DNA from 4 places in the Streptomyces sp. NPDC033845 genome. Region 2 is predicted to be linked to each of the others. Evidence: riboswitches for the same ligand, from Rfam matches in the RefSeq annotation. Region 2 holds a riboswitch; each other region holds the start of a gene.

Region 1 (7,675 bases), on a different contig from region 2:
ACCGTGGCCAGCGCCGCGACGATGCGCATGCCGTGGCCGTGCTCCAGGAGATGGGCCGGCCGGATCTCGGGCTGCCGCTGGTACACGTGGTGATGGACGAGAGCGCCATCCGTCGGCCGATGGGCGGTGCGGACGCCATGGACCGCCAGTTGGCGCACCTGGCGGCCATGGCCGCACGTCCTGAGGTGACCATCCAGATCGCCCCGTTCACCCTGGCCGCGCTCGTCTTCCCGGACGCCGCCTTCGCCGCCTTCGTCGCCTTCGTCGCGGGCGCCAAGGCCGCGCGCTGACCTAGCCGCCGAGCGGAGCCTTGGCGCGGAGGACGGTGAGGAACTCCCGCATCCAGGCCGAGTGGTCGGGCCAGGCGCGGGACGAGACCAGGGTGCCGTCGACCACGGCCTCGGAGTCCTCGAAGGCGGCCCCGGCCCCCTTCATATCGGGCTCCAGGGCCGGGTAGGCGGTCACCCGGCGGCCGTCCAGGCCCCCGGCGGCCGCGGTGATCAGCGGGCCGTGGCAGATCTGCGCCAGCGGCTTGTCCGCCCCGGTGAAGGCGGCGACGATCCGCCGCACCTCCGGGTCGTTGCGCAGGTACTCGGGGGCCCGGCCGCCGGGGATCACCAGGGCGGCGTACTGCCCGGGGTCCACATCGGCGAAGGCCACGTCGGCCGGCCAGGTGTAGCCGGGCTTCTCCGTGTAGGTGTCGAAGCCCTCCTCGAAGTCGTGGACGACGAAGCGGAGCTTCTTCACGGAGGGTGCCGCGATGTGCACCTCGTACCCTTCCTCGCGCAACCGCTGGTAGGGGTAGAGGACTTCGAGCGACTCCGCCGCATCGCCGGTGACGATGAGGATCTTCGCTGCCATGGGCTGCTCCCGGTCGGCTGCTGGGGGGGTTCGGGCGAAGTCGACCCTGCCCGCGAGGGCCGCGGACAAACCGACTAGGGTCGGCTGGCCTTGGTGTTCGGGAAACCGGTGGGAAACCGGTGCGGCCCTCGCCACTGTGATCGGGAAGTCCGGCTCCACTCCTGCGGGAAGCCACTGGGCGGCCGCGGGGGACCGTGAGCCGCCCGGGAAGGCGGAGTCAGGGCGGCAACCCGTGAGCCAGGAGACCGGCCGGGGCGCGTTGTCCATCCACGAGGTGTTGGAGAGGTCTCCCCCACTCATGCATATAGCCGAGGGCTTCCTGCCCCCCTTGCACGCGGTCGCCTGGGGCGCCGCGTCCGCTCCGTTCGTCGTCCACGGCGTTCGCGCGCTGACCCGTGAGGTCAAGGCGAACCCGGAGAGCACCCTGCTGCTCGGGGCGTCCGGAGCGTTCACTTTCGTCCTGTCCGCCCTGAAGATCCCTTCGGTGACGGGCAGTTGCTCGCATCCCACCGGGACCGGGCTGGGCGCGATCCTGTTCCGGCCGCCGATCATGGCGGTGCTGGGCACGATCACCCTGCTCTTCCAGGCGCTGCTGCTGGCCCACGGCGGACTGACCACCCTGGGCGCCAACGTCTTCTCCATGGCCATTGCCGGACCGTGGGCGGGCTACGCCGTCTACCGGCTGCTGCGCAGGACCGACGCCCCGCTGATGGTGTCGGTGCTCTTCGGCGCCTTCTTCGCCGATCTGGTCACCTACTGCGTGACCAGCGTGCAGCTGGCGATGGCCTTCCCGGACCCGGGAAGCGGCTTCGCCGGGGCGCTCGCCAAGTTCGGCGGGATCTTCGCGGTCACCCAGATCCCCCTCGCGGTCAGCGAGGGCCTGCTGACCGTGCTGGTGATGCGGCTGCTGATGCAGTCCAGCAAGTCCGACCTGGTCCGGTTGGGCGTGGCCCGGATCACCGGGTCCAAGACGGAGGCGGCGGTCTGATGTCGAAGAACGCGAAGATCAACACGCTGCTGCTGCTCCTGGTGGCGGCGCTGGCCGTGCTCCCGCTCGCGCTGGGAATGGGCGACCACAAGGAGGAGCCGTTCGCCGGGGCGGACGCCCAGGCGGAGGCGGCGATCACCGAGCTGAAGCCGGACTACGAGCCCTGGTTCTCGCCGCTGTACGAACCGCCGTCCGGGGAGGTCGAGTCGGCGCTGTTCGCCTTGCAGGCGGCGCTCGGCGCGGGGGTGCTCGCGTACTACTTCGGTGTGCGCAAGGGCCGCCGCCAGGCCGCGGCGGCGGCAGCGGCGGCCCCGGCGGACCGCGCGGAGGCCTGAGTCCGTGCTGCCGATCGACGCGGCGGCGCACCGCAGCCGCTGGCGGCACCGCCATCCGGCGGAGAAGGCCCTGCTGGGGCTGGGGCTGACGGTCACCGCCGTGTGCCTGCCGCCCTGGCCCGGCGGGCCGCTGGTGGCCGCGGCCACCCTGGCGGTCCTGCTGGGTCCCGCCGGGGTGCCCGGCCGACAGCTGTGGCGGGCCTTCCGGATCCCGCTGGGTTTCTGTGTGACCGGGGCGCTGCCGCTGCTGTTCGCGGTGGGCGGCCCCGCCGGCTGGGTCGGGCTCGCCCCGGACGGGCCCCGGCACGCGGTGGAGCTGCTGCTGCGGACCTCGGCGGCCTCGCTCGGAGTGCTGCTGTTCGCGTTCACCACCCCGGTCTCGGACGTGCTGCCGCGTCTGGTGCGGGCCGGGGTGCCGGCGCCGGTGGTGGACGTGGCCCTGGTGATGTACCGGATCGGTTTCCTGCTGCTGGACTCGGTGGCGCGGATCCGGCAGGCGCAGGCGGCCCGGCTGGGGCACACCGGCCGGGCCGCGGCCTGGCGTTCGCTGGCCGGGCTGGCCGCGACCGCCTTCGTCCGGGCCTTCGACCGGGCGGGCCGGCTCCAGGCCGGGCTGGCCGGGCGCGGCTACGACGGCACCCTGCGGGTGCTGGTGCCCGAGGCCCGGGTGTCCTGGCGGTTCCTGGCCGCGTCGGCGGGGCTGCTGACGGCGGTGGTGGTGCCGGCCCTGGTGCTCGGCCCGTATCTGGAAGGGATGTGGCCGTGAGGCCGTTGGTGGAACTGTCGGGCGCGGGCTACGCGTACGAGGACGGGCCGCGGGTGCTGTCCGGGGTGGACTTCGGTATCGCCGAGGGCCGTTCGCTGGCCCTGCTGGGCCGCAACGGCAGCGGCAAGACCACGCTGATGCGGCTGCTGAGCGGCGGTCTGCGGCCGGACGCCGGTGAGCTCCGGCTGGACGGGGTCCCGGTCCGCCACGACCGGGCGGGGCTGACCCGGCTGCGGAGCGCGGTGCAGCTGGTGGTGCAGGATCCGGACGACCAGCTGTTCGCCGCCTCGGTGGAGCAGGACGTGTCCTTCGGCCCGCTGAACCTGGGGCTGCCGGACGCGGAGGTCCGGGCGCGGGTGGACGAGGCGCTGGCCGCCCTGGACATCACCGCGCTCCGGGACCGGCCGACCCATCTGCTGTCGTACGGGCAGCGGAAGCGGGCGGCGATCGCCGGGGCGGTGGCCATGCGGCCCCGGGTGCTGATCCTGGACGAGCCCACGGCCGGGCTGGACCCGGACGGGCAGGAGCGGTTGCTCGCGGTGCTGGCCGGGCTGGCCGCCACCACGGTGGTGATGGCCACCCATGACGTGGACCTGGCGGTGCGCTGGGCGGACGAGGCGGCGGTGCTGACCCCGGAGGGGATCCGGGTGGGCCCGGCCACGGCCCTGCTGGCCGATCCCGCGCTGCTGGCGTCGGCGGGCCTCCGGCAGGCCTGGGCCCCGGCGGCGGCCGCCCTGCTCCGACGGGCCGGCCTCCTCCCCCCGGACACCCCCGCCCCCCTCACCCCGGAAGCCCTGTCCACCTGGCCCACACCCTCCTGACCGCCATGCCCGGGCCCGGGCCGGAGCGGGGCCGGGGCCGGGGCCGGGGCCGGGCCAAGGCGAAGGCCGGGGCCGGGGCGCGGGGCAGCGCCCGAAGGCCCGAGGCCGAGGCCGGGGCCGGGGCCAGGGCCAGGGCCGGGGCCGGGGCCGGGGCCGGGGCCGGGCCAAGGCGAAGGCCGAGGCCGGGGCGAGGGGCAGCGCCCGAAGGCCCGGGGCCAGGCCGAGGCCGGCCTGCGCCCGAGGGCCACGAGCCCGAGACCCGGGGCCAGGGCCGGGGTCGGGGCCAGGGCCGTGGTCGGGGCCAGGGCCGGGCCAAGGCGAAGGCCGGGGCGCGGGGCAGCGCTCGAAGGCCCGAGGCCGGGGCCGGGGCCGGGGCCCCATGCCGGGGCCGGCCTGCGCCCGGGCCCCGTGGTTGTGGCCCGGGGCTCGGCGCCGACGGCCGGGGCCGGGCCGGGCCGGAGGCCGGGGGCTTGGTGGGATCCGGCAGGATGGCCGTATGTCGCTGCCGCACGCCATTCTGACCGCGCTGTTGGAGAAGCCCTCGTCGGGGCTGGAGCTGACCCGCCGGTTCGACAAGTCGATCGGCTACTTCTGGTCGGCGACCCACCAGCAGATCTACCGGGAGCTCGGCCGGCTGGAGGAGGCCGGGCTGATCCGGGCGCTGCCCAGCGCGCAGCCGGCGCGCGGGCAGAAGAAGGAGTTCGAGGTGCTGGCGGCCGGGTCGGCGGAGCTGGCCCGCTGGGTCGGCGAGAGCCAGGATCCGAAGGCGATCCGGGATCCGCTGCTGCTGCGGGTGCGGGCGGCCGGTGTGGTGGGGCCGGGCGGTCTGGCGGCCGAGCTGCGGCGCCATCTGGAGCTGCACCGGGCGCAGCTGGCGCTGTACGGGCGCTACGAGGAGCGGGACTACCCGCCGGACCGGCGGCTCGGCGAGGAGGACCGGCTGCGGCGGCTGGTGCTGCGCGGCGGGATCGGTCTGGAGACCTGGTGGACGGGCTGGCTGGAGGAGGCCCTCGCCGAGGTCGAGGAGATGGGCGGGCCCGGCGAGGGCGGCGAGCCCGGCGGCCCCCCACACCTCACCGGGTCCGACGGCCCCGACGGCCCGGCCGACGGCGCCGGCGGCTGATCGCGCGGCCCCCGGGAACGACGGAGCCCGGCCGCTGCCCCCTGGGGCGCGGCCGGGCTCCGGACCGGGGCTACTTGTTGCGGGCGGCCCAGAACTCCTCGAAGCTCATGCGGCCGTCGCCGTCGGAGTCCTTCGCGGCGATCACGGCCTCCGCGCCGGGACCGGCGAACGCGTCGCCCATCGCGGCCATGGCCTGCTTGAACTCCGCGGCCGTGACGAAGCCGTCGCCGTCCACGTCGAACTTGTCGAACGTCTCGCGCGCGCTTTCGATGTCCGCCACTGGGATCCACCCCTTCTTGGTGCTTGTTGACCGGCTCAGGGTAGCGGCAGGCCCGGCGCGGCGGATGTGCGGGTCAGCGGAAGATGCCGGTGTGCCCGAGGGAGTAGCGGCCGGGCTGCGGGTAGACGGCCAGGCCGTGCGGGCCGCTGCCGACCGGGATCCGGGCCAGCTGCTTGCCGGTGGCGGTGTCGAGGGCGTAGACCTCGCCGTCGTACCTGCCGGAGAGCCACAGCACCTTGCCGTCGGCGGACACCCCTCCCATGTCGGGGCTGCCGCCGTCGGGCAGGGTCCACTTCTTGGTGAGGCGGCTCTGCGGGAAGTCGAAGACCGAGACGGTGCCCTCGCCGCGGTTGGAGACGTACATCTCCTTGGAGTCGCGGCTGACGTAGAGGCCGTGGCAGCCCTTGCCGGTGGGCAGCAGCTTGGGGGTGGTGAACTTCTCGCCGTCCAGCACCCACATGCCGTGGGCCATCATGTCGGCGATGTAGAAGGTCTTGCCGTCCGGGGAGATCTTGACGTCCTGGGGCATGGCGCCCTCGAAGGGGATCTTCTGCTGTCCGACGACCTCCATCTTCTCGGTGTCGACCTTGAGGAGTTCGCCGGAGAACTCGCAGGAGACGATGAAGTAGCGGCCGTCGGCGGAGAAGTCGGCGTGGTTGACCCCGTAGCAGCTGACCGGGACGGTCTTGACCCGGTCCATGGTGTGCGGGTCGCGGAAGACCAGCTCGCGGTCCATCGATGCCATGACGACGGCGTACTTGCCGTTGGGGGTGAAGTACAGGTTGTACGGGTCGTGCACCTCGACCGGTTTGCCGGCCTCGCCGGTGGCCGGGTTGATCGGGGTGAGGGTGTGGCCGCGGTTGTTGTTGACCCAGAGGGTCTTCAGGTCCCAGGAGGGCACCACGTGCTGGGGCTGGACCCCGACCGGGATGGTGTCGATCACCTTGTAGGTGGCGGGGTCGATGACGGAGACGGTGTTGGAGCTGGTGTTGGGGACGTAGATCCGGGACGGGAAGTCCTTGACCACCGGGGAGAGCCTGTTCGGGCGGTCGGCCGCGTAGACGTCCTTCGGGTCCAGCAGGGGCGGCATGCCGGGGAGTCCGGGCGGGGCGGCCGGGACGGCCGCCTTGGCGGGGCGGCCCATGCCCTTGGTGCCGGCCGCCTCGGGGGTGCCCTGGTCGCCGGCTCCGCAGCCGGCCAGGGCGGCGAGGGCCAGTCCGGCGAGCAGCGCGGTGGCCTTCCGGGGAAGGCGGGTGGTGGTCATGGGGTCAGCAGCTCCGTGGTGGTCACGGCGCGCAGTCCGCGGCGCGCGAGTTCTTCGAGGAGGGGCGGCATCGCGTCGACCGTGTCCGCGTAGCCGAAGTGCAGGCTCACCACCGATCCGGCACGGACCGTCCCGGTGACGTTGCGGATCACGGCCGCGGCGCCGGGGGAGGTGAAGTCGAGGGAGTCCACGTCGTAGGAGAGGACGTGCGGATAGCCGGCCCGGCGGGCCTGGCGGAGGACGGCCGGGGTGGCGTACTGGGCCTGGGAGGGGCGGAACCAGCTGCCGATGGAGCCGGTGAGGCGGCGCAGCCGTCGGGCGCAGTCGGTGATCTCGGTGTAGGCCTCGGCCTCGGTCATGGTGTTGACGGCGAGGTGGCGCTGGGTGTGGTTGCCGAGTTCGTGGCCGCCGTCCAGGATCCGGCGGGCGAGTTCGGGGTGGGCGTCCAGCCATTCGCCGACGGCGAGTACGGTCACCCGGGCGCCGGCCCGTTCGGCCTCGGCGAGGACCGCGCGGGCGGTGGCGGGGTCGCCGTTGCCGTGGAAGGTGAGGGCCACCCGGGGGCGGCCGCCGGCCGGACCGTGGTCGATCTGGTCGGGCAGGCCGCGGAAGGCGCGGGGGGCGGCGGCCCGGACCGGGGTGGGGACGGCGGCGGGGGCCGGTCCGGCGCCCCGGGAGGGGGCGGACGGGTCCGGTCCGGGTCCGGGTCCGCCGGGCGATCCGCAGCCGGCGGCGAGGGCCCCGGCGGCCGCCGCGGCGGCGGTGCGGAGGGTGGTGCGGCGGTCCGGGTATCTGGGCACCCGCCCATTTAAGGGCCGAGCAGCGTCAAAGATAACGATTGACCCAATTTGGGACCTTCGGCCAAGGCCACCCGTTTGCCGCCCTGTCCACTATGTGATCAACGAATTACACGCCGGAGTCGATAAGTATTCACTAAATGCGAGGTGAGTGGCCCACCTCACCTAGGATTTAGCTAGAAACTCTTACTATCTGCACACTTATGTCCGGATTGGGACTTTTGGCATTCGCGCCACTCTCTGCCATAGTCGGTCGTGCGCCTTCCCATTGACCCGAGCGAAGACGCCCACGCCGAGGATCACACCCCCTTCGATCCTCGGCGGACCCATGGAGCTCCCGTACCGCCCACCAGGCGACAGGGAGCTTCTGGCGTTCCGGGGGGCTTCCGGCGTCTCAGCGGTCCGCCACCCGCATCTCGAACCAGGTGATCTTGCCCCGG
Region 2 (7,675 bases):
CCTCGCGGTAGACGTCGTGCACGGAGGCCCTCTCGAAGGCGGCCCGGTAGCCGGGGATGTCCCCGCCCCTGGGCAGGACCGCCATCAGCTGCCGCATCTCCAACGGGCCGGCCTGCGGCCGGAGGCCCGGGGGCGGAGGCCCGGGGGCGGGCCGTCGCCGGCGACCGCACCGGCGGCGAGCAGGACGAGCAGAGCCGCTGCCGCCCGTGCGAGTGACCGCTGTTCCGGCCAGGCCCCGGACAGGAACCGGATGGTGGGGTGAAACCGTTGCGCTCGTAGAACGCGACCAGTTCACCTCCACCGCCGGCCCAGCAGTCAACCCGCGGCAGCCCCACTCCGGCCCGCCGGGTCTCCTCGGCGGCATGGGCCGGCAAAGCCGCCCCGATCCCCTGACCGGCGTGCCGCCGGTCGGAGACCAGCATCCGGACGTACCGCTCCGGTTCCCCGGCCGACGCAATCGCCATCAGCGGGCTGGGCCCGCAGTCCGACACCAGAGCACCGACAGGCCTCCCGTCCCACTCCGCGATGTACGCGGCGTTCTCGGTCGTGTAACGGCCACACACGGAGTCATAGCCGGACTCCCCTCCACGGCACTCCACGGCACCAGTCCCACGGAAGACACAGAAGCCGGCCCGCCGGGCTCCGGTCAGCCGGCCGGCGCCGGGGCCACCGCCGTGACGGGTTCCTGCAGTTCGGTGACCCACTCGGCCGGGTCCGCCGCGTGGTGCAGGGTCACCTCCCGCGGGTAGGCGGTGGACCGGTAGCCGTGGTCCTCGATCCAGCGGGCCAGCGCCTGCACGCTGCCCAGGACCTCGTCCATGCTGCCCCGGTGCACCAGGGTGGCGGCCCGCTCGACGGCGGGCAGCACCACGACCTCCACCCCCGGCACGGCGGTCGCCGAGGAACTGACCGGGAGGGCGGCGTGCACGGTCACCGCCCCCTCGGAGCCGCAGTCCTCGTAGTACGCCGTCCCCGGACCGGTCGGGAACACCCCGGCCGCGGCCAGCCGCCCGCACAGCTCCTCGAACAACGGGCCGACCACCGGGCCGACGGCGGCCGGTTCGAAACTCTCCACGACCGCGGTCAGCCGCGCCATCCGCATCGCGGGCAGGGTCTTCAGGACGATGTCGTGCTCGGGCATGTGCCCCTCGCTCTCGATGATCCGGAGCCTCCTCTCCACTCCGGCCAGCCGGCCGGCGGCCTCCGCCAAGGCCGTCTCCAGCTCGGCCCGCCGCAGCCGCAGCATCCCGCGCAGTTCCTCCGGCCCGACGTGCTCGTCGAGGATCTCCCGCACCTGGTGCAGGCCGAAACCGAGGTCCTTGAGCGCGATGACACGGTTCAGACGGGCGAGCTGCCCGGCCCGGTAGGACCGGTAGCCGCTGAACGGATCGACCCGGGCCGGGCGCAGCAGTCCGATGGCGTCGTAGTGACGCAACATGCGGACCGACACCCCGCCGAGTTTCGCGAAGTCTCCGATGGTGAACATGATGTCGTCACTCCAGGCCCTGACACGGTGTGAGGGTCAACCCTACGGTCCCGGATCCGACCGGGGCGGTCGAGGTCAGGCCAGGCTCGGCGGGGTGGACCTCACGGTGCCGTCCAGCGGCCGGACTCGCTGACGCAGAGGCCGACCACCTGGGGCGGAACGGGTCAGGTCAGCGTGCAACGCACCCCAGCGCACGTTCGGTCGATGGAGCACCCCTCCAGGCAGCGCGACGCAAGGACGCCGAACGCGGCCGCTCCACCGACCCGCCCGGCGTTCCTGCGCGGTCCCCCTGCCGGCACGGCGACCGGTCAGGCGCTCGTGCGGGGAGTGCGCCGTGGCCGGGGTGCGGCGTCGAGGAGTGCGGACAGTCGTCGGCCGTCGGGGGCGGCGTCGGTGGTGCAGGATTCGACCGTGGGCAGGGCAGCGACCTGTGCGAGGGGGGTGGTGTCCTCAGCGGCGCCGGGTACGTGGGCCAGGACGACGACGAGGACTTTCTGGTCCTGGTCGGCGAGGTGGATGCTGATGCGTTTGCCGCCGTCGGCGACGGCCGCCGCGGCGAGGGTGCGGACGGCGCAGGCCAGGTCGTTCTCGTCGAGTCCCGAGTAGGCCCAGGACCGGACGATGTCCACGGTCTGGGTGGCGGCCTTGGCGGGGGCCCACTGGTCGGAGCGGAAGGTGAGGCCGGCGGTGCGCCGGTTGCGGATGGTCATCCGCGGCGAGGGCAGACCCACCGCCGTCCTGGTCTGCGAGGTGGGTCGGGGCAGCTCGACCGGCTTCTTCGGGGGCGGTGGGCTCTTCGGCGGGAAGCTGGGCGGCAACTTCGGTCCCCGGTCCTGCACTTCGCTGCTCATGGAGCAACGGTACGCCTGGGCGAGGGCCGGGCGAAGGCATTCCAGCAGGTCCACGGGCTTATCCGGCGCCATCGGCGGGACGGCCGGACCGCTCGCCTCAAGGCGCCTTCCTGGCCGGGGTGCCCCGGGCCGCACCCCACCTCACCGTGGGCGGGCAACCGGGTCCGGTCCTGCCCGCAGGGGTGAACACCCGGTGGATTCCGTCTCGGCAGTCAGAGCGACCACCGAGCAGATCACCGTCCAGGTGACCTGCAACACCACGGACGACCAGGGAAGGCCTCAGCACATCGTGGGCACTCAGGTGTTCGCACCCTGGCCCGGATCCGACACGGGAGCGTACACCTCATCACCGGCCTCACAGGAGGCGGTGTCGTTGCGGGGACTGAAAACCCCGTCCCCATGGTCATTACCCAGGCATGGGCACCGGCTCAAGACGCGCACGCCCCGCGGACCGCCTCCCGGTCGCACCGTCAGGCGCGGGGCGACGTCCGGTGGCCAGGGAGTCCTGCGGCGGCACCGATGTGACCACCGGTGATCGCCGAGCACTGACTGCGGGGCCGTGTGCCATCGGATCGATCACGGAACGTCTCATTCCCGCGTCTGAATGGTGGACGTCACTCGCCGCTGGACGAGATCGCCCCCTACTCTGACCGGGCAGCTGGTTCGCCCCGTCCGCCAGGCGGGATGCGTCGTAAGAGGGAACCCGGTGGGAATCCGGGACTGCCCCGCAGCGGTGAGCGGGAACGACCGCCGTCATAAGCACTGGGACCGGACAACGGTCCTGGGAAGCGACGGCCAGTAGGTGCCCGCCGGGAGACCGGCAGGCGTGCCCGCGAGTCCGAAGACCTGCCCGTTGCCCGCACGCGGACGATTCCGTGTGCGGACATCCCGGTGACCTCGTGGGCGGGTCGGCGTACACAGCGAGCGGCACGAGCGGCCTTGGTTCCGCGTCGTGGTCCGTGCGTTCTGTCGTTCCCTTCGCGTCCGCGTCCCGTTGCCGGGGCGTTTTCTGGACACATCTCGCGAAGGAGAGTTCCGTGACAGCGAAGCCCGCAGCCGCGGCATCACGAGCCACCGTGTACGGCTACCCCCGCCAGGGGCAGAACCGCGAACTGAAGAAGGCGATCGAGGGCTACTGGAAGGGCCGTGTCACCGCCGACGCCCTCCACGCCACCGCCGCCGAACTGCGCCGAACCAACTGGCAGCAGCTGGCCGACGCCGGTATCCACGAGGTGCCGACCGGCGACTTCTCGTACTACGACCACGTGCTGGACACCAGCGTCATGGTCGGCGCTGTCCCCTCCCGCCACCGTGCGGCGGTCGCCGCCGACGCCCTGGACGGGTTCTTCGCCATGGCGCGCGGCACCCAGGACGTGGCGCCGCTGGAGATGACCAAGTGGTTCGACACCAACTACCACTACCTGGTCCCCGAACTCGGCCCCGACACCGTCTTCACGGCCGACTCCAGCAAGCAGGTCGCCGAGCTGAAGGAGGCACTGGCCCTGGGCCATGACGCCCGCCCCGTGCTGGTCGGTCCGGTCACCTACCTGCTGCTCGCCAAGCCCGCGCCGGGGGTGGCCGCCGACTTCCAGCCGATCACCCTGCTGGACCGGCTGCTGCCCGTCTACGCGGAGGTCCTGGCCGACCTGCGGGCCGCCGGTGCCGAGTGGGTGCAGCTGGACGAGCCGGCGCTGGTGCAGGACCGCACCCCGGCCGAGCTGAACACCGCCGCCCGCGCCTACCGCGACCTCGGCGCGCTGACCGACCGGTCCAAGCTGCTGGTGGCCTCCTACTTCGGCCGGCTCGGCGACGCCCTCCAGATCCTCGCCGCCTCCCCGGTCGAGGGTCTGGCCCTCGACTTCACCGAGACCGGCGCATGCAACCTGGAGGACCTCGCCGCCGTCGGCGGCCTGCCCGGCAAGCGCCTGGTGGCGGGCGTGGTCAACGGCCGCAACATCTGGATCAACGACCACCAGAAGTCCCTGACCACCCTGGGCACCCTCCTGGGCCTGGCCGACCGGGTCGACGTCGCCGCCTCCTGCTCCCTCCTGCACGTCCCGCTGGACGCCACCGCGGAGCGCGACATCGACCCCCAGATCCGGCGGTGGCTGGCCTTCGCCCGCCAGAAGACCACCGAGATCGCCACCCTCGCCCGCGGCCTGTCCCAGGGCACCGACGCGATCACCGCGGAACTCTCCGCCAACCGCGCCGACCTCGCCTCCCGCGCGAACTCCGCCATCACCCACGACCCGGCCGTCCGCGCCCGCACCGCGGCCATCACCGACGCCGACGGACGCCGCGCCCAGCCGTACGCCGAACGCACCGCGGCCCAGCGCGCCCACCTCGGCCTGCCCCTGCTGCCCACCACCACGATAGGGTCCTTCCCCCAGACCGACGAGCTGCGCGTGGCCCGCGCCGACCTGCGCGCCGGCCGGATCGACGCCGCCGGGTACGAGGCACGGATCAAGGCGGAGATCGAGGAGGTCGTCTCCTTCCAGGAGAAGACCGGCCTGGACGTCCTGGTGCACGGCGAGCCCGAACGCAACGACATGGTCCAGTACTTCGCCGAGCAGCTCACCGGCTACGTCGCCACGCAGCAGGGCTGGGTCCAGTCCTACGGCACCCGCTACGTCCGCCCGCCGGTCCTGGCCGGGGACATCTCCCGCCCCGAACCGATGACGGTCCGCTGGACCTCCTACGCCCAGTCCCTGACCGCGAAGCCGGTCAAGGGCATGCTGACCGGCCCGGTCACCATGCTCGCCTGGTCCTTCGTCCGCGACGACCAGCCGCTCGGCGACACCGCCCGCCAGGTCGCCCTCGCCCTGCGCGACGAGGTCGGCGACCTGGAGGCCGCCGGTACCTCGGTGATCCAGGTCGACGAACCCGCCCTGCGCGAGACCCTCCCGCTGCGCGCCGCCGACCACGCCGGCTACCTGGCCTGGGCCACCGAGTCCTTCCGGCTCACCACCAGCGGCGTCCGTCCCGACACGCAGATCCACACCCACATGTGCTACGCGGAGTTCGGCGACATCGTCCAGGCCATCGACGACCTCGACGCCGATGTCATCAGCCTGGAGGCCACCCGCTCCCACATGCAGGTCGCCCGCGAACTCGCCGCCCACGGCTACCCCCGCGAAGCCGGCCCCGGCGTCTGGGACATCCACTCCCCGCGCGTCCCCGGCACCGAGGAAGCCGCGGACCTGCTCCGCACCGGCCTCAAGGCCATCCCGGCCGAGCGGCTGTGGGTCAACCCCGACTGCGGTCTGAAGACCCGAGGCTGGACCGAGACCCGCGCCTCCCTGGAGAACCTCGTCGCCGCCGCCCGCACGGTCCGCGCGGACCTGTCGGCTGACACCGGCTGACGGCTGACGGCTGACGGCTGACGGCTGACGGCTGACGGCTGACGGCTGACGGCTGACGGTCCGGGCGGGGCGCCACCGCGTCCCGCCCGGACAGTCCCCTGCCGGACAGGGCGGCCCGGCCCGCTACGGGGCCCGCCTGTGGAACGAGGCGTTCCGGCTCGCCCAGGACCTGCTGGACATCCCACACGGCACGATCCGGGCCACCGCCATCATCGAGACGGTCACCGCCGCCTTCGAGACGGAGGAGTTCCTCTACGAGCTCCGCGAACACGGCGCCGGGCACAACGCGGGCCGCTGGGACTACCTGATCGACGCCGAATCCGCCGCCCTGGCCAGGGACCGACCCAACGCGATGGGCGACCAGGCCCGCGAGATCCTCGAAGGAACGCTCGCGGCCCGTGAACCGCCCCCGTTCTTCACCCCCGAGGCCTACCGGCGGCATCTCGTCCGCCGGACGGAGGACTCCTGATGCCTTCGACGGGCGCCTGCCGCGCCGTGTGCCCGCGGGGCTGCCGGACTGGAACCGGTGCGCGGTCATGGGGGTCGTGAACGCGACCCCGACTCGTTCTCCGACGGCGGCCGGTGGTTCGAGGCGAACACCGCCGTCAAGCACGGACTGGACCTGGTCGCCGAGGGAGCCGACCTCGTCGATGTGGGCGGCGAGTCGACCCGGCCCGGAGCCACCCGGGTGGACGAGGAGGAGGAGCTTCGCCGCGTCATCCCCGTCGTACGGGACCTGGCGGCCGAAGGCGTGCTGGTATCCGTGGACACCGTGCGGGCCTCCGTCGCGGCCCGCGCGGTCGACGCCGGGGCGGTCCTGGTCAACGACGTCAGCGGCGGACAGGCCGACCCCGCCATGCCCAAGGCCGTCGCGGCCTGCCGCGTCCCCTTCGTCGTGATGCACTGGCGCGGGTTCAGCCACGACATGAACGGCCGCGCGATCTACGGCGACGTGGTCGGTGAGGTCCTGGCGGAGCCGGGCGCCCGGATCGAGGCCGTGGTGGCCGCCGGCATCCCACCCGAGCACCTCGTCGTCGACATCGCATTCGTCATCCTGGTCGGAAGCGCGACGGAGCCGATGGGTGCGCACCGGTTCAGCCCGTGGGAGGGGGCTGTCCTCGGCCGCGCGCCGGTATTCGGCGTTGATGCGCTGGACCTCTTCGAGCTGGTCCTCCAGGATGATGATCCGGCCGGCGGCCTCGATGGGGGTTCCCTGGTCGACGAGTTCCCGCGCGCGGGCGGCGGTGTCCGTCGGCGGATCGGAGCGGGGTGATCAGGCGGGCCTCGCCCAGGGCGCGGAGGGGCCCGGGAGCGTAAAGCTCCCGGGCCCCGAAGGAACTGCTACACCATCTGCCGGCCCTGAACCTGCGCCGGCCTTCCGTGTCCGCACCTCTCCTCCGGCAGCCAGCCCCGTCGCCCATGGTGCATCCGCTCTGGCTTGGAACCCCACTGCCGAACCTCCCGGTGCGCGCGCCCGCAGCCGACGCCTTCACCGAGGTGCCACTCCACTACTTCACTGCCGGGTACTGCCACCTGCGTCCACTCTCGGCGGCCCCTCATCACCGCGGGCCACCCGGTCCGGCCGCCAGTCCCGTCGCCGTGCCGGGCCCTTCGGTCCTTCTCGGTTACGAGAGAAACCATAACCACCACATCACCAAATGTCTACTCCAGCCATGACAGATTTTCGTATGCAGGGTGGAGAGGTATTCGATTCCGGAGGGGAAGGGGGCGGAGCGGGCGCGGCCGGGGCAGCCGGAGGATGTCGGGGCGCAAGGGCTGTGCGGGGTCGAACTCGAAGGGGCAGAGCTGATCCCGATCACAGCCGCCTCACGTGCCCCTCAGCCGGCGGTCGGCACCCATCGGTGGCCCTGGGCGGCGCAGCGCTTCATGGGGACCTGCGTGTCGGTGGCCATCGTGCCCCGGGAGGGTCCGGCGGCGGCTTCCCGGCGGAGACCGCCGCCGGTGGCGGCCAGGCG
Region 3 (7,675 bases), on a different contig from region 2:
GGGGTGGTGCCGCAGGACCGGTAGATCGGCCCGCCCCAGCGGCTGAAGTCCACGGCGAGGACCACCCCGGAGGAGGTGGTGCACCGGCCCATCGGCTGGGGTGCCGCCCCGGCCGGGGCGGTGGTGCCGGCCAGGGCCGCCACCGTCAGCCCGAGCGCGGCGGCTGTCCGGGTCAGGGCTGCGGCCGTCCGGGCCGGGATGCCGGCCGTCCCGCCGCGCCTCATGCCCGGCCCCCGGGGGTGCCACGGCGGCCCCGGGCGAGGCGGGTGGCGCCCCAGCCGGCGAGGACAAGTGCCAGCGCGACGGCGGCGAGACCCCCGGCCCGGGCGCCGGTGGAGGCGAGGTTGCCGCCGGAGCCGCCCGAGCCCGGGCCGCCGGAGCCGTCCTCGGGGGTCACGATCACCGGGACGGTGGGCGTGGGGCCCGGAGTCGGGGACGCGGAGATGCCGGGAAGGGGCTGCGGGGTGGTGCCCGAGAGGTCGCGGGCCAGGGTGCCGAAGGAGACTCCGGTGGCCCCGCCCACGGCCTGGGTGGAGGCGCGGACGTCGGAGCCCGGCTGGCCGCCCTTGGTGATGGTGAACCCGCCGTCCCGGTTCTGCCGGGTGGCCAGGAAGGCGCGGGCCCGGGCGATCTGGGTGCGGTACCGGGTGGCGTCCAGCGACAGCCCCTGAATCGCCAGCGCGGCCGAGTTCACCGAGTTCCCCGAGGCGCCGGGGAAGCCGCCGTCCGCGGTCTGCCGGGCCGCCAGCCAGCGCAGGGCCCGGTCCACGGCGGCCTGCGAGGCGGCGTCCGGCAGCAGGTCGACGGCCATCGCGGCCATCGCCGTGGAGTCGACCTCCGGCCCGCTCGGCTCGCCGATCAGGCTGGGCCAGGCACCCGACGGGGTCTGGAGGCCCTTCAGATAGCCGACCGGTGCGGCCGCGGCGGCCTTCTCACCGGCCCGGAGCTGTGCGATCACGCCGAGGGACTGGGAGAACACGGAGGTCGCGTAGGTGTAGTTGCCCTTGCCCGCGCACTGCTGCCGGACCGGGGTCCGCTCCTTGCAGGTGATCTTCGCGAGTGCGGCGATCAGGTCCCGGCCGCCGAAGTCCCGCGGGTTCCGGCCCACGGACTGGGCGAGCACGGCCGCCTTGCCGAGGGACCCGCCGCTCGCGTAGCTGCTGCCGATGTGGGTCCAGTCGTGCAGGCCGCGCCCGTGGCCGTCCTCGCCGCCCTGGTCGAGGAAGTCGACGATGTCGCGCAGCGCCGCGTCGTCCCCACCGGTGGCGGCGAGGGCGTAGGCCCCGTCGATGGTCAGCCCGTAGTCGGCGAAGCGCTTGCCGGGCTGGGTCTCGTAGAACCGGCCCTGGATCAGCCTGGAGGGGTGGGTCAGATAGCCGACCCCCTTCCGCAGGTCCGGACCGGGACCGGCCGGGGGAGCGGTCGGCGGGGTGGTGGGGGGCTTGGTGGGGCCGGTGGGCGGGGTCGTCGGGGGGACCGTCGGCGGCACGGCCGGCTTGGCGGTCAGGGCGCCCAGATCGCTGCCGGCCCCGGCGACGGCCGCCGTGGCGGTCGGGAACAGCCGGGACTCGGTGTCCTCCTCCCCGAAGCCGAACCCGCCCGAGGCCAGCTGGCGCCCGGAGAGCCAGGAGAGGCCCGCGTCCGCGAAGGCCTCGTCGCCGAGGGCCCGCAGCGCCTGGGCCGCCCAGGCGGTCGCGGCCGGGTTGCCGGTGGTCTCGTAGTGCAGGGCGGGCCAGGCGCCCGTCCTCAGCTGGGACTTCTTCAGGAAGGCGCGGGCCTTCTGGACGGCCGGCTCATGGCCGCCGGCCCGGGCCAGCGCCAGGGTGATCAGCCCGGTGGAGCCGGCCTCGCTGTCGCACCAGCCGCCGGACCGGATCAGGACGGAGGTGAACCCGCCGTCCTCGCACTGGAGTCCGGTCAGCCGGGCCACCGAGCCCGCCGGGGGCGCCACCCCCGCGTTGACCAGGGCGATCACGGCCATGGCCTGGGCATCGGACTGCCCGGTGGTGCGGAAGTCCCCCTTGGTCAGACAGCCGTCGACGGTGTCCCCGTCGCCGATGTCCCGCGGGCAGGCGTACTTCACCAGGTCCCCGAGCAGATCGCGGCCGCCGAACGCGCGCGGGTCCAGCCCGGTGGCCTCGGCCACCAGCGCCAGCCGTGCCGCGGCCGTGGCGTCGGGTATCGCGTCCCGGCCGTTCGGATAGGCGTACGCCTCGGTCTGCGCGGGGTCCGCGAGGAACTCCGCGGCCTTCCTGGCCGCCGGGCTCTTGCGGTCGGAGGCCGCCAGGGCGAACACCGCCTCGGTGGTGAGGAGGTGGTTGACGGTGGTGGACCCCTCGTCGACCACCCGCCCGTCCTTCACCCTGCCGCCGATCCAGCGGAGGGCGGCGGGCACGTCCACCGAGCCCGCGGGCACCTTGGGCGGGACCGTCGGGACCGCCGGGTCGGGGGTGCTGAACCCCCGGACGTCATCGGGGGTGAAGGAGGGCTTCCCCTTGGTGCCGCCGACGTCGGTGCCGCCGAACACCCAGGCCTCCACATCGCCGGCCTTCGGGTTCCGGGCCATCGACCCGAGCGGACTGTAGGTCCACTTCCGCTGCCCCGGCGAGGCGATCCAGTACGACCAGTAGGCGGTGGCCTGCGGGGTGAGCACGCAGGGCTCCTTGGCCGGGGTGGGGTACTGCCTGCCGCCCTGGAAGGACTTGAGCCCGATCCGGCAGATGAAGCCGGGGCCGTCGTGGACGGTGCCCGTGGTGGTGAACCCGGCGGTGTGCAGCAGTTCGTAGCCGGTGGTGGGGGTGGTGTCACAGCCCTTCTCCACCGTGCCGCCGAACGGCCGGAAGTCCACCGCGACCAGGGCCCCCTTGACCGGCGAGCACTTCGCGACGGGGTCGGCGCTCGCCGGGGTGGGGGCCGAGAGCAGGGCCGCGCCCGCCCCGAGCGTCAGGAAGGAGGCGGTCAGCAGGGACAGCAGCCGCCGCCCCGTCACGGGGCGCCGTGGCGCCCTCTGTTCGGTCCCCACCGCGGCCCTCGTCTCTGCCGGGCGGACGGGTGCGTGGCGGAAGGCCCCCGCACGGCTCGCTGCGCCATGGGGAGGCGGGGACGACCACACCGCAGTCCACGACGGCGCTCTTCGTACTGTGACCCGGCCCCAGGCAATCCGGCTCGCCCGGGAGATCCGGGCCCACGGTTGCGGGTCAGCGCCGGAATCGCACCGGCTTCCCCTGGGACTGAGCAGTTGTCACGCGGAATGGAACACCGATCCGTACGGCCCGTCAAGACCGGTCGGCTGGCGGTCGTTTCGCCGCTCGGGTAGCGTCCTGGGCTGCCACATGGGGGAATCCGGTGCGAATCCGGAGCTGACGCGCAGCGGTGTGGGACGGCGGGGGCCGTCTCCGAGCCCGAATGCCCATCCGGCGACGCAGTACAGGAAGCCGTACCACGCGTTCCGGGCGGCGGCTCTCCGGCCACGCCCCCGGCCGTGCCCCGTGCACGGACGCCCTCGGCGCGTCCGGAGCGGCCGGCGCCCGCCGATTCCAGGAGCAGGCCATGTCCCGTCCCCGTACCCCCCGCCGCCTCGCGCTCGCGGGACCCGCCGCCCTCGGCGCGTTCGCCCTCACCGTGCTGCCCGCCTCCGCGACCTCGACGCCGGCGCAGATCGCCACCTCGAAGACCAACGGCGTCGCCTACCTCAGGTCCCTCCAGGCGCCCAGCGGCGCCTACGCCGGCTCAGGACTCTCCAACGAGTGGGCGTTCAGCGCCCTCGCCGCCGCCGGTACGGCCGTGGTGGACGTCACCCCCGGCGGGGACACCACGAAGAACGCCCGCACCGTCTACCGGAACCTGCTCTCCACGGCGGCCTGGCCCTCCGCCTCCCCGGTGGTCACCGACTACGAGCGCGCCGCCCTCAACGCGTACGCGGCCGGCATCGACCCGGCCCGGGTCTCCGCCTCCCGCAATCTGATCGCCCACGTCTACTCCTACTGGCAGACCGCCGAACCCGGCTACTTCGGCCCCTCCTCGAACTTCAACGGCACCGTGTTCGCCGCCCTCGCGCTCGGCGGGGCGAAGACCCAGGGCGGCACGGCCCGCGTCCCCCAGAAGCTGACCGACGCGCTGGTCTCCCGGATTCGCGCCAACCAGCACGTGGACGGCGGCTGGACCTACCAGAAGGGCGAGGGCAACCCCACCGTCCTCAACGCCCCCGGCGACGTCGACATGACCGGCGCCGCCATGGCCGCCCTCTGCGCCTCCGGGATACCCGCCGGCGACCCGGACCTCGTCCAGGCCAAGAACTTCCTCAGGACCACCCTGGTGTCGTCCACCGGCGCCTTCAACTCCCTTTACGGGGTCAACACCAGCTCCAACGGCTGGGCCGTCGCCGGGCTCAACGCCTGCGGCATCAACCCGCAGACCGGGGACTTCCTCACCGCCTCCGGGAAGACCCCGATCGACTTCCTGATCGCCAACCAGTTCAACCCGGCCGGCGGCTTCAAGTACAAGCCGGCCGACACCGCGCCCACCGCCTACGCCTCGATCGACGCCCTCCGCGCGGTCGCCGGCGGCGGCTTCACCACCGCCCCGCCGACCCCGGTCACCCCCGGAGCCCCCAAGTGGGTCGCCCAGCCGACGTTCACCGCCGGCACGACCACCCGGCTGGCCCTGACCGTGGACGACGGGGCCGGCGGCCTCAAGGCCTGCTCGGTCACCCTCACCCCGACCGGCACCACCAGCACCCTCGGGGACGTACTCGCCGCCGCCACCGGCGCCGCCGCTCCGGCCGGCTGCGTCACCAGCGTGACCCCGGCCTCCGGCACCGGCACCATCACCGCCGTCAACGGCAAGGCCAACAGCGGCTCGAACACCTGGAAGGTCAGCGTGGACGGCTCCGCGTTCGCCGGAGCCGCCCGCAACAAGGTGATCAACGTGGGCGACACCATCGCGCTCCGCTGGGGCGCCTGACCCGCCACGCCCGGTCCGGACCCCCGGCCGGCGGGGGCCCGTACCAGGCGGCGGCCGCGGCCGGATCAGGCGCCGACGTCCCGGCTCCGGTAGTCCTCCAGGGTCTCGCGCCGGACCAGCAGCCTGGCCTCGCCCGCATGGGCGGCGACCACCGCCGGCCGGCCGACCAGGTTGTAGCCGGAGGCCATGGACAGCTGGTAGGCCCCCGCCACCGGCACGGCGAGCAGATCGCCCGGGCGGACGTCGCCCGGCAACTCCACGTCCGCGGCGAGCACATCACCCGCCTCGCAGTGCCGGCCGACCACCGTGGCCACGGCCGCCCCGGCCGTCGAACTCCGCCCCAGCAGCATGGGCGCGTAGCGCGCCCCGTACAGCGCGGGCCGCGGGTTGTCGGCCATCCCGCCGTCCACGGCGACGAACAGCTTCCCGCCGCCCCGCTTGACGCTGAGCACCCGGTAGAGCGCGACCCCGGCCGGGCCCACCACGGCCCGCCCCGGCTCGACGGCCAGCCGGGGCACCGCCAGCCCGGCCGCGGCGCAGCCGGCGACCAGTTCGGCGCGCATCCGCCGGGCGAGCGCGGCGGGGTCGAGGGACGGTTCGCCCGGCCGGTAGGCGATCCCGTGACCGCCGCCCATGTCCAGCTCGGGCAGCACCACCCCGTGGGCCTCGCGGATCCTGGCCATCAGCCCGACCATCCGGCGCAGCGCCACCAGATAGGGCTTGACCTCGGTGATCTGGGATCCGATGTGACAGTGCAGACCGGTCAGTTCGAGCCGCGGCTGTCCCAGGATCCGGCTGACGGCGTGCCGGGCGCCGCCGTCACCGAGGGAGAGCCCGAACTTCTGGCCCTCGGTGCCGGTGCGGATCTTGTCGTGGCCGCCGGCCGAGACGCCGGGGACCACCCGCACCAGCACCTTCTGACGGCCGCCCGGCCCGACGGCGGCGGCGATCCGGGCGATCTCGGACGGGCTGTCGATCACGATCCGGCCCACCCCGAGCCGCAGCGCGGACGCCAGGTCCTCCGGGGACTTGGCGTTGCCGTGCAGCACGATCCGCTCCGGAGGGAACCCGGACGTGACGGCGAGTTCCAGCTCCCCGGCCGAGCACACGTCCAGGCCGAGCCCCTCCTCCCGGACCCAGCGGACCACGGCACGGGAGAGGAACGCCTTGGCGGCGTACAGCACGTCCGCGTCCGGGAAGGCCGCGCGGTAGGTCCGGCAGCGGTCGCGGACCTCGCCCTCGTCCAGGACGTAGACGGGGGTGCCGAACCGGTCGGCGACCTCGGTCAGGGGCACTCCGGCCACGGCCAGGCCGCCGTGCGGCAGCGGGGTCGCGGAGGCAGGCCAGACGGACGGGCCGCCGGCACCGGCGGGAGCCTGCGGGAGTACGGCGACGGTCATGTCCCGCCCCCTCAGACCGTACGGCCGGTCCGGGCGGCGGTGCGGGCCGCCGGCTCCGGCGGGGTCCCGGCGCGGGCGCGGTCCGCCGCGCCGGCCGGGGGAGCGGTGAGGGCCGGATCGACGGTCAGCAGGGACGCGCCGAGCGGCCGGGCCAGGGCGCGGAGCGCCGCCCCGGAGAGCCGGATCCAGGGCTGGTCCGGACCGAGCGTGGCGGCCAGCCGTTCCGGGCTGGTGAAACCGACGGCGGTACGGTCCCCCAGCGGGGTGCGGAACAGCCGCACGGCCACGTGCGCTCCTCCCGGCCGGGCGGGCACGTACAGGGGCCCGGCCGGGCCCCGTTCCTCGGGTTCGGGGTCGGAGTCTTCGTACGGGAAAAGGCACATGGGGCCCTCCTCGGGAACCACGGGTGGCTGGTGCGGTCCCGGGCCGCGCGAGTCGGCGGCCCGGGTTCCGCGACCGAAGCTATCCCCGTCCCTGTGCCGGGTCGGACGCCTCGTGACGGGACCCATACGCGGGCCGGCCCGTTCCCTACGCGTCCTTGACGGGGAACCCGATCTGCCCGCCCCTACCCCCGTGGGGCGGGTCGATCGTCGTGCGCGCACAGGCGAGCCCGTCGGTCAGCTTCACATCAACTCAGGTGTGAAGCAACACTGTTTTGCTTCAATACCAGTGCGACTGTCGGCCGAAGAGCCGGGTAGCGGGCTCATACAACGGTTAGAGTGAACATCCGACAATGGAGGCGCGAGGCCGTGACAGAACCAGACCCCGGGACCACCGGCAGCCTGGCCCACAAGCTGAACACCCTGTTCACCACCATGGTCCCGGCCGGCCGTGGCCCCTACACCAACGAGGAAGCCGCCCGCGAGATCACCGCCGCCGGCGTCCCCATCTCCGGCAGCTACATCTGGCTGCTGCGCAAGGGCCAGCGGGACAACCCCACGCTCAAACACCTGGAGGGCCTCGCCAGGTTCTTCGGGGTCCCGCCCGCCTACTTCTTCGACGACCAGGTCACCGACACCGTCAACGCGGAACTCGGGCTCCTGATGGCCCTGCGGGACGCCCAGGTCCAGCGGGTCGCCCTGCGCACCGCCGGCCTCTCGCAGCGCAGCCTGCGGTCCATCAACGACGTGATCGAGCGGGTGCGGGAACTCGAAGGACTGTCCTCGCCCGGCCCCGACCCGGAGCCCGACGCGGCCCCCGACCCGGCCCCCGGCTCCGCTCCGGACCCCGCTGCGAGACGGCCCGCGGGATGACGGATCCGGGCGCCGGCGGCCCGTCCGCCTGCCGAGTGGCTCAAAGCCGCCTGTACGCCG
Region 4 (7,675 bases), on a different contig from region 2:
GCCTCCTCGAACTCGGCGCCGTACAGGTCGACCAGCTCGGGCACGTCGGCCGGGGAGAACAGCGACCAGTCGGCGTCGGCGTTGACCCGGCGCATGAACTCGTCCGGGATCCAGTGCGCCAGGTTCAGGTTGTGGGTGCGGCGCTGGTCCTCGCCGGTGTTGTCGCGGAGCTCCAGGAACTCCTCGATGTCCGCGTGCCAGGTCTCCAGGTAGACGGCGGCGGCGCCCTTGCGGCGGCCGCCCTGGTTCACCGCGGCCACCGAGGCGTCCAGGGTCTTCAGGAACGGCACGATGCCGTTGGAGTGGCCGTTGGTGCCGCGGATCAGCGAACCGCGGGCGCGGATCCGGGAGTACGAGAGGCCGATGCCGCCGGCGTGCTTGGAGAGCCGGGCGACCTGGTGGTAGCGGTCGTAGATGGAGTCCAGCTCGTCCAGCGGGGAGTCCAGCAGGTAGCAGGAGGACATCTGCGGGTGCCGGGTACCGGAGTTGAAGAGGGTGGGGGAGGACGGCAGGTAGTCCAGCCGGCTCATCAGCCGGTAGAGCGAGGCCACTTCCTCCACGGCCGTGACGGACTCGTCCGCGGCGAGGCCGCAGGCCACCCGGAGCATGAAGTACTGCGGGGTCTCGATCACCTGGCGGGTGATCGGGTGGCGCAGCAGGTAGCGGCTGTGCAGGGTGCGCAGGCCGAAGAAGCCGAAGCGGTCGTCCGCGCCCTCCGCGAGGGCGTGTTCGACCAGGGAGTCCAGCCGGGCGGCGTGGGTGGCGACGAACGCGGCGGTGCGGTCCGCGATCAGGCCCTCGCGGTGGCCGACGGCCACCGACTCGGCGAAGGAGCCGGAGCCCTGGCCGGCGGCCTCGTCGGCGACGGCCAGCGTCAGCAGACGGGCGGCGAGCCGGGAGTAGGCCGGGTCCTCGGAGATCAGCCCGGCGGCCGCCTCGGTGGCCAGACCGCGCAGCTCGGCCTCGTCCGCGGCGGCGCTGCGGCCGCGCAGGGCGGCGGCGGCGACCCGGCCGGGGTCGGTGTCGGGCAGGTCGGCCGTCAGCTCGGTGAGAGTCCGCAGGAGTGCGGCCCCCGGCCCCTCGGAAGACGGGTCGGCGGACTCGGCGCGCGGTGCGGCAGGCGCGATGGTCACGGGGGGAGCTCTCCCTCGCTCGGCCCGGTCACCTACGGGAGCGGGGCGCGAGGAAGCACATGCGGGCGTGGCGGGAACGCGTTCACCACCGCATGGCGTCCACCGGCCCAACCGCGAGGCCCGGACGAATCGGCACCCGGACCGGGCGGCCAGGGCGCGCTGCGGGCAGGTGCTCGGACTCGAAGCGCGAAAGTGTGCGTTTCATACCGTTGCGGGACAGTTCCGGATTCGCACCGGATTCCCCTGCGGCGACAGCAGGCATGAGCATACATGTGGGGGGCCGCGGATGCGTGACCCCCCACATGTAGTGTCGGCGCGGCTACCGTACCGGCGCGTCCAGCTCCATTGCGTAGGTCCACAGTGGTACGGAGGGCAGCGGGGACCAGTCCCGATCCGGGGTCCGGACGAAGCCCAGCCGTTGGTAGATCCGGTGCGCCGAGGCCATCTTCGGCTGGGTGGAGAGCACCAGCCGGGTCACTCCCGGGAGCGCCCGGGCCCGCTCGGCGCAGGCCCGTACGAGGGCTTCGCCGGCACCCCGGCCGCGGCCCGCGGCGGCCACCGCGAGCATCCGGAACTCGGCCTCGCCGGGCCCGGCGATGTCGCAGAGCCGGCTCCCGGGGGCGGCGAAGGTCACACCGCCCAGCAGCCGCCCGTCGAGGACGGCCACCAGCACCTCCCCGTCGGCGGCCCGCCCGGCCACGTCCCGCAGCACCTTCTCGTAGTCGCTGTCCTCGCCGTTGAAGTCGAGCAGCCCGTCCCCGAGGTAGGCCTGCGCGGTGATCTCCCCCAGCTCGGCGTACTCGGCGGGATCCGCCGCCCTGATCACGATGTCCATGCCGTCGAGTGTGCCGGAAGCCCGAGGGCCCCCGCCGCGGGGTGCGGCGGGGGCCCTCGGCCGGGAGTGCGGGGGCGGCGGCGGGGTCAGCAGCAGTGGAAGCCCTCGCGGGGGTCGGCCTCGCGGGCGTCCGTGCGGGCCCGCTCGAAGGCCCGCCGGGTGGGCACCTCGGCCGCCGGGTCGTGGGCGCGCAGATGGGCCACGTGGCGGTCGTAGGCGGCCTCCCCGGAGAACTCCCGCAGGAAGTACCGGATCCGGCCCAGCACCCGCCGTACGGTCATGCCACCGGCTCCTGGACCTTGCCGCCGCCCGAGTCCAGCCCGGCGGCGGTGAGTTCGGCCCGCTCCTCGGGCGTGGGGAGCATCCCGGCCGGGGCGATGATCTTCGACTCGGTCCAGGGCACCTCGGAGAGGCGTACGGACCCGGGGTCGGCGACCGCCTTCAGACAGGTGCGCGCGGCGTCGACCAGCACCACGATGATCAGCAGCGCGAAGAGGGCGCAGAGCACCCCGTCCACGGTGGAGTTGGTGACCACGGTCCGCATGTCGTCCAGGGACTTCGCGGGAGCGATGATCTCGCCGGCGTCGATCCCGGTCTGGTACTTGTCGCGCTGGGCGAAGAACCCGACCTTGGGGTCGGCGGAGAAGATCTTCTGGTAGCTGGCGGTGAGGGTGACCGCCACGTCCCAGACCAGCGGGACCCCGGTGACCCAGGCCCACTTGAGCCGGCCGGACTTGACCAGCAGGGTGGTGCAGACGGCCAGGGCCACCGCGGCCAGCAGCTGGTTCGCGATCCCGAACAGCGGGAACAGCTGGTTGATGCCGCCCAGCGGGTCCTTGACCCCGACCCACAGGAAGTAGCCCCAGCCGCCGACGACCACGGCGCTGGCCAGCCAGACGCCGGGCTTCCAGCTGACGTCCTTGAAGGACTTGTGCACGTTGCCCAGGGTGTCCTGGAGCATGAAGCGGCCCACCCGGGTGCCCGCGTCGACCGTGGTCAGGATGAACAGGGCCTCGAACATGATGGCGAAGTGGTACCAGAACGCCTTCATGGAGGCGCCGCCGATGACGGCGGAGAAGATCTCCGACATGCCGAGTGCGAACGTGGGAGCGCCACCGGTGCGGGAGAGCAGGCTGGCCTCCTCCACGTCCTGGGCGGCCCGGGCGAGGGCCTCCGGGGAGATCGCGAAGCCCAGGCTCGTGACCGCCTCGGAGGCGGACTGGACGGTGGTGCCGACCACGCCGGCGGGGGAGTTGATGGCGAAGTAGAGGCCGGGCTCCAGGATGCAGGCGGTGATCACCGCCATCACGGCCACGAAGGACTCGGTGAGCATGGCCCCGTAGCCGATCATCCGGACCTGGGTCTCCTTCTGGATCATCTTCGGGGTGGTGCCCGAGGAGACCAGGGAGTGGAAGCCGGAGAGCGCGCCGCAGGCGATGGTGATGAAGACGAACGGGAACATCGAGCCCGCGAAGACCGGGCCGTCGCCGCGGGAGGCGAAGTCGGTGACCGCGGGCATCTTCAGGGTGGGCATCGCGATGAACACGCCGGCGGCGAGCAGCACGATGGTGCCCACCTTCATGAAGGTGGAGAGGTAGTCGCGGGGGGCGAGCAGCATCCAGACCGGCAGCACGGAGGCCAGGAAGCCGTACCCGACCATCCAGATGACCAGGGTCTCCTTCTCCAGGGTGAAGGTGTCGGCGAGCGAGGACTCGGCGACCCAGCCGCCCGCGACGATGGCGAGCAGCAGCAGGGCCACGCCGATGACGGAGACCTCGGTGACCCGGCCGGGCCGCAGCACGCGCAGGTAGAAGCCCATGAAGAGGGCGATGGGGATGGTCATGCCGATGGAGAAGACGCCCCAGGGGGAGTGCGCGAGGGCGTTCACGATCACCAGGGCGAGCACCGCCAGCAGGATGATCATGATGGCGAACACGGCGATCAGCGCGGCCGCGCCGCCCACCGGGCCGATCTCGTCCCGGGCCATCTGGCCGAGCGACCGGCCGTCCCGCCGGGTGGAGAAGAACAGCGTCACCATGTCCTGGACGGCGCCGGCGAAGATCACGCCGGCCACGATCCAGATGGTGCCCGGCAGATAGCCCATCTGGGCGGCGAGCACCGGGCCGACCAGCGGACCGGCCCCGGCCACGGCGGCGAAGTGGTGTCCGAACAGCACCCGGCGGTCGGTCGGGTGGAAGTCGACACCGTTGTCGAGGCGTTCCGCCGGGGTGGCCCGGGTGCGGTCCACCTTCAGCACGCGGTTGGCGATGAAGCGGGAGTAGAAGCGGTAGCCGATGGCGTACGAGCCGAGCGCGGCCGCGAGCAGCCAGGCGGCCGAGATCTCCTCTCCCCGGGAGAGGGCGAGCACCCCCCAGCCGACGGCGCCGACGAGGGCGAAGAGCACCCACACGGCGATCGACCGGGGACTGGTGCGGCGCCCGCCCCCGGATGCCTCGACTGTCCCTGTTGATCCCGGTTCCGACATGGCTCTCGTCCCCTCGTCGATCATCTGCGTGAGCGCAGGAATCTACGGGGGACGCCCCGGTCGATGTAAGACCCCGTCCGGAATCCGGTACGAGGGTGTCGTGTTCCGGCGCCCGGGCCGGCCGGCCCGGCCCGGTCCCGGACCGCCCTGGCGGCCCTAGACGGCCGGCCGCTTGAGGCGGGCGACGAACTTGTAGCGGTCGCCGCGGTACACCGACCGCACCCACTCCACGGGTTCGCCGTCGCCGTCGTAGGAGTGCCGGGAGAGCATCAGCATCGGCAGGCCGACGTCGGTGCCGAGCAGTCCGGCCTCCCGGGGGGTGGCCAGGGAGGTCTCGATGGTCTCCTCCGCCTCGGCCAGGTGCACGTCGTACACCTCGGCCAGCGCGGTGTAGAGGGAGGTGTACTTGACCAGCGAACGGCGCAGTGCCGGGAAGCGCTTCGCCGAGAGGTGGGTGGTCTCGATCGCCATCGGCTCGCCGCTGGCCAGCCGGAGCCGTTCGATCCGGAGCACCCGGCCGCCCGTGGTGATCTTGAGCAGTCCCGCCAGGGTGTCGTCGGCGGTCACATAGCCGATGTCCAGCAGCTGCGAGGTCGGCTCCAGCCCCTGGGCGCGCATGTCCTCCGTGTAGGAGGTGAGTTGCAGGGCCTGGGAGACCTTCGGCTTCGCGACGAAGGTGCCCTTGCCCTGGATCCGCTCCAGCCGGCCCTCGACCACGAGCTCCTGGAGCGCCTGCCGGACGGTGGTCCGGGAGGTGTCGAACTCCGCCGCCAGCGTCCGCTCCGGCGGCACCGGGGTGCCGGGGGGCAGGGTTTCGGTCATTTCGAGCAAGTGGCGCTTGAGTCGGTAGTACTTGGGCACGCGCGCGGTGCGAGTGACTGCCCCGCTGTCCGGCTCCGTGAGCGCCCCTTCGGTGGCCATCGCCGCCCGCCTTCCCGACTCCAGTTTCGTTGCCGTCACCGGCTCCTCCGATATGTGCGGTCACATCGTGACACGTGCCGGAGGGCGGACCTCGCCCCTCCCTCAGGTGTCGGTCCGATAACGGACCGAGCACCCGTTCATTAGACCCTTGACACCCCTAAAGGTCTAGGCCAAGCTCCGGGTACTGGTCTAAACCAATCATTGACCAGATCCCAGCCCCACAGGCACTACTTGGCGTATGTCCTCGCGGCGGGCAAGGGAAGTGCAATGCAGCATCCCTGAGGAGGGTGGCGTGAAGCGCAAGCTCATCGCGGCGGTCGGTGTCGCAGGCATGGTTATCGGTCTGGCGGCCTGCGGAGACAGCGGGGACGACAAGGGCAAGACGGCCGACGCGGGTGGTGGCAACAAGGAGATCACCGTCTGGGTGATGGACGGTTCCGCCCCCGAGGCGTGGCTGGCCGCCGTGAACAAGGAGTTCGAGGCCAAGCACCCGGGCACCAAGGTCAAGGTCGAGACCCAGCAGTGGAACGGCATCCAGGAGAAGGTCACCGCCGCCCTCTCCGAGAACTCCCCGCCGGACGTCCTGGAGCTCGGCAACACCCAGGCCGTCGGTTACGCGGCCACCGGTGGTCTCGCCGACCTCACCGGTGACAAGGCCAAGCTCGGCGGCGACGCCTGGGCCAAGGGCATGCTCGCCTCGGCCGAGGTCGACGGCAAGCTCTACTCCGCCCCCTGGTACGCCGCCAACCGCGTCGTGGTCTACGACAAGAAGGCCTACGCCAAGGCCGGCGTGACCCCGCCCAAGACCCGCGACGAGTGGGTGGCCGGCCTGGAGAAGCTGAAGAAGGCCGACCCCAAGTCCCAGGCCATCTACCTCCCGGGCCAGAGCTGGTACGTCCTCGCCGGCTTCATCTGGGACGAGGGCGGCGACCTGGCCGTCAAGGACGGCGACAAGTGGAAGGGCGCCCTCGGCACCCCCCAGGCCGCCAGCGCCATGGAGTTCTACAAGAAGCTCCAGTCCTTCTCCACCGCGCCGAAGGACAAGGACGAGGCCACCCCGCAGCAGTCCACCGACATCGTCCCCAAGGGCGGCGTCTCGTCCTGGATCGGTCTCGGCTGGGAGGCCGGCGGTGCCGCCGACGCCCTGAAGAAGGCGGGCAAGGAGGCCGACTTCGGCTTCTTCCCGATCCCGGGCAAGACGGCCGACAAGCCGGGCTCCGTGTTCCTCGGCGGCTCCAACCTGGCCATCGCCGAGCGCTCCAAGAACAAGGACCTCGCCAAGGAGTGGCTGGCCCTCGCCGCCGGCAAGGACCAGATGACCAAGTACGCCGCCGAGGTCAAGGGCGCGCTGCTGCCGAACCAGGCCGCCGCGAACTTCGCCGCCCCGGCCGGCACCTTCGCCGAGGCCATGGCGCAGGCCGCGGTCTCCGGCAACATCACCCCGATCACCGCGGGCTGGGCGAACGTCGAGACCGAGCCGAACCCGATCAAGGGCTTCATGACCAAGGTCCTGAAGGGTGAGGACGCCGCGAAGGCGGGCGAGGCGGCCGACAAGGAAATCACGGACCGCATCAACAAGTAACACCCGGCAGCGGGTCCCGTAGTACCGCAGCAGCAACGCACCGGGGGTGCGGCAGGAGCGCGCCCACGCGCTCGCCGCACCCCCGGTCGCGCATTGACGCCACAGTCAACCGCGAGGAAACCAGACATGACCGTGGACTCCCAGGGAGCGGCGACCAGCGCTCCAGAGGATGACGCACCACAGAAGTCCGCCGGCAGGCCGACGACTCCGCCGCCCCCCTCCGGGCGCCCTGTCCAGAAGTCTCCTCGCGGGGGCAGAACATCGCTGCCCTCGGGCTGGCTGCCGTACGCGCTGATCGCGCCCGCGGTGCTCAGCCTGGTGGGACTGCTGCTCTACCCGCTGGGCAAGAACCTGGTGCTGTCCTTCCAGGACATCAACCGGGTCGAGTTCATCCAGCGCAAGTCCCCGTTCGCCGGCCTGGACAACTACACCGAACTGCTCGGGGACTCGCAGTTCTGGACCGTGGTGGTCCGCAGCTTCGGCTTCACCGCCGCGAACGTCGCCCTGATCATGGTGCTCGGCAGCCTGATCGGCATCCTGCTCAACCGCCTCGGCAAGTGGATGCGACTGGTCCTCTCACTGGCCCTGGTGATGGCCTGGGCCATGCCCATCGTCGCCTCCGTCACCGTCTTCCAGTGGCTGTTCGACGAGCAGTTCGGCATCATCAACTGGCTGATGCGCACCCTCGGCTTCTCCGGCTACGAACAGCACAACTGGTT

The links. A riboswitch is a leader RNA that binds a small molecule or an ion and turns the genes downstream of it on or off. The one in region 2 is predicted to bind cobalamin.
Region 1: linked by a shared signal. The riboswitch ahead of ACZ50K_RS07485 (energy-coupling factor ABC transporter permease) and the one ahead of metE (5-methyltetrahydropteroyltriglutamate--homocysteine S-methyltransferase) in region 2 are both predicted to bind cobalamin.
Region 3: linked by a shared signal. The riboswitch ahead of ACZ50K_RS12200 (prenyltransferase/squalene oxidase repeat-containing protein) and the one ahead of metE (5-methyltetrahydropteroyltriglutamate--homocysteine S-methyltransferase) in region 2 are both predicted to bind cobalamin.
Region 4: linked by a shared signal. The riboswitch ahead of ACZ50K_RS08535 (ribonucleoside-diphosphate reductase subunit alpha) and the one ahead of metE (5-methyltetrahydropteroyltriglutamate--homocysteine S-methyltransferase) in region 2 are both predicted to bind cobalamin.

What each region holds. Positions count from the first base shown of each region.
Region 1 covers NZ_JBVIRI010000003.1:94,417-102,091, forward strand. The annotation lists gene ACZ50K_RS07475 (Scr1 family TA system antitoxin-like transcriptional regulator) at 33-290, shown strand; gene ACZ50K_RS07480 (DJ-1/PfpI family protein) at 292-861, opposite strand; cobalamin riboswitch at 936-1,129, shown strand; gene ACZ50K_RS07485 (energy-coupling factor ABC transporter permease) at 1,160-1,849, shown strand; gene ACZ50K_RS07490 (energy-coupling factor ABC transporter substrate-binding protein) at 1,849-2,184, shown strand; gene cbiQ (cobalt ECF transporter T component CbiQ) at 2,189-2,950, shown strand; gene ACZ50K_RS07500 (energy-coupling factor ABC transporter ATP-binding protein) at 2,941-3,771, shown strand; gene ACZ50K_RS07505 (PadR family transcriptional regulator) at 4,268-4,894, shown strand; gene ACZ50K_RS07510 (EF-hand domain-containing protein) at 4,965-5,174, opposite strand; gene ACZ50K_RS07515 (YVTN family beta-propeller repeat protein) at 5,248-6,438, opposite strand; gene ACZ50K_RS07520 (polysaccharide deacetylase family protein) at 6,435-7,238, opposite strand; gene ACZ50K_RS07525 (ATP-binding protein) at 7,630-7,675, opposite strand, start outside.
Region 2 covers NZ_JBVIRI010000006.1:139,788-147,462, reverse strand. The annotation lists partial or broken gene ACZ50K_RS15390 (GNAT family N-acetyltransferase) at 220-554, opposite strand; gene ACZ50K_RS15385 (MerR family transcriptional regulator) at 647-1,486, opposite strand; gene ACZ50K_RS15380 (hypothetical protein) at 1,795-2,337, opposite strand; cobalamin riboswitch at 2,980-3,205, shown strand; gene metE (5-methyltetrahydropteroyltriglutamate--homocysteine S-methyltransferase) at 3,375-5,699, shown strand; partial or broken gene ACZ50K_RS15370 (malate synthase A) at 5,821-6,006, shown strand; partial or broken gene folP (dihydropteroate synthase) at 6,236-6,738, shown strand; partial or broken gene ACZ50K_RS15360 (hypothetical protein) at 6,811-7,120, opposite strand.
Region 3 covers NZ_JBVIRI010000004.1:562,525-570,199, forward strand. The annotation lists gene ACZ50K_RS12190 (hypothetical protein) at 1-200, opposite strand, end outside; gene ACZ50K_RS12195 (prenyltransferase/squalene oxidase repeat-containing protein) at 221-3,022, opposite strand; cobalamin riboswitch at 3,293-3,431, shown strand; gene ACZ50K_RS12200 (prenyltransferase/squalene oxidase repeat-containing protein) at 3,550-4,962, shown strand; gene lysA (diaminopimelate decarboxylase) at 5,028-6,362, opposite strand; gene ACZ50K_RS12210 (SAV_915 family protein) at 6,374-6,745, opposite strand; gene ACZ50K_RS12215 (helix-turn-helix domain-containing protein) at 7,112-7,615, shown strand.
Region 4 covers NZ_JBVIRI010000003.1:320,319-327,993, reverse strand. The annotation lists gene ACZ50K_RS08535 (ribonucleoside-diphosphate reductase subunit alpha) at 1-1,133, opposite strand, end outside; cobalamin riboswitch at 1,281-1,401, opposite strand; gene ACZ50K_RS08530 (GNAT family N-acetyltransferase) at 1,453-1,968, opposite strand; gene ACZ50K_RS08525 (CstA-like transporter-associated (seleno)protein) at 2,055-2,249, opposite strand; gene ACZ50K_RS08520 (carbon starvation CstA family protein) at 2,246-4,453, opposite strand; gene ACZ50K_RS08515 (GntR family transcriptional regulator) at 4,610-5,374, opposite strand; gene ACZ50K_RS08510 (extracellular solute-binding protein) at 5,667-6,956, shown strand; gene ACZ50K_RS08505 (carbohydrate ABC transporter permease) at 7,083-7,675, shown strand, end outside.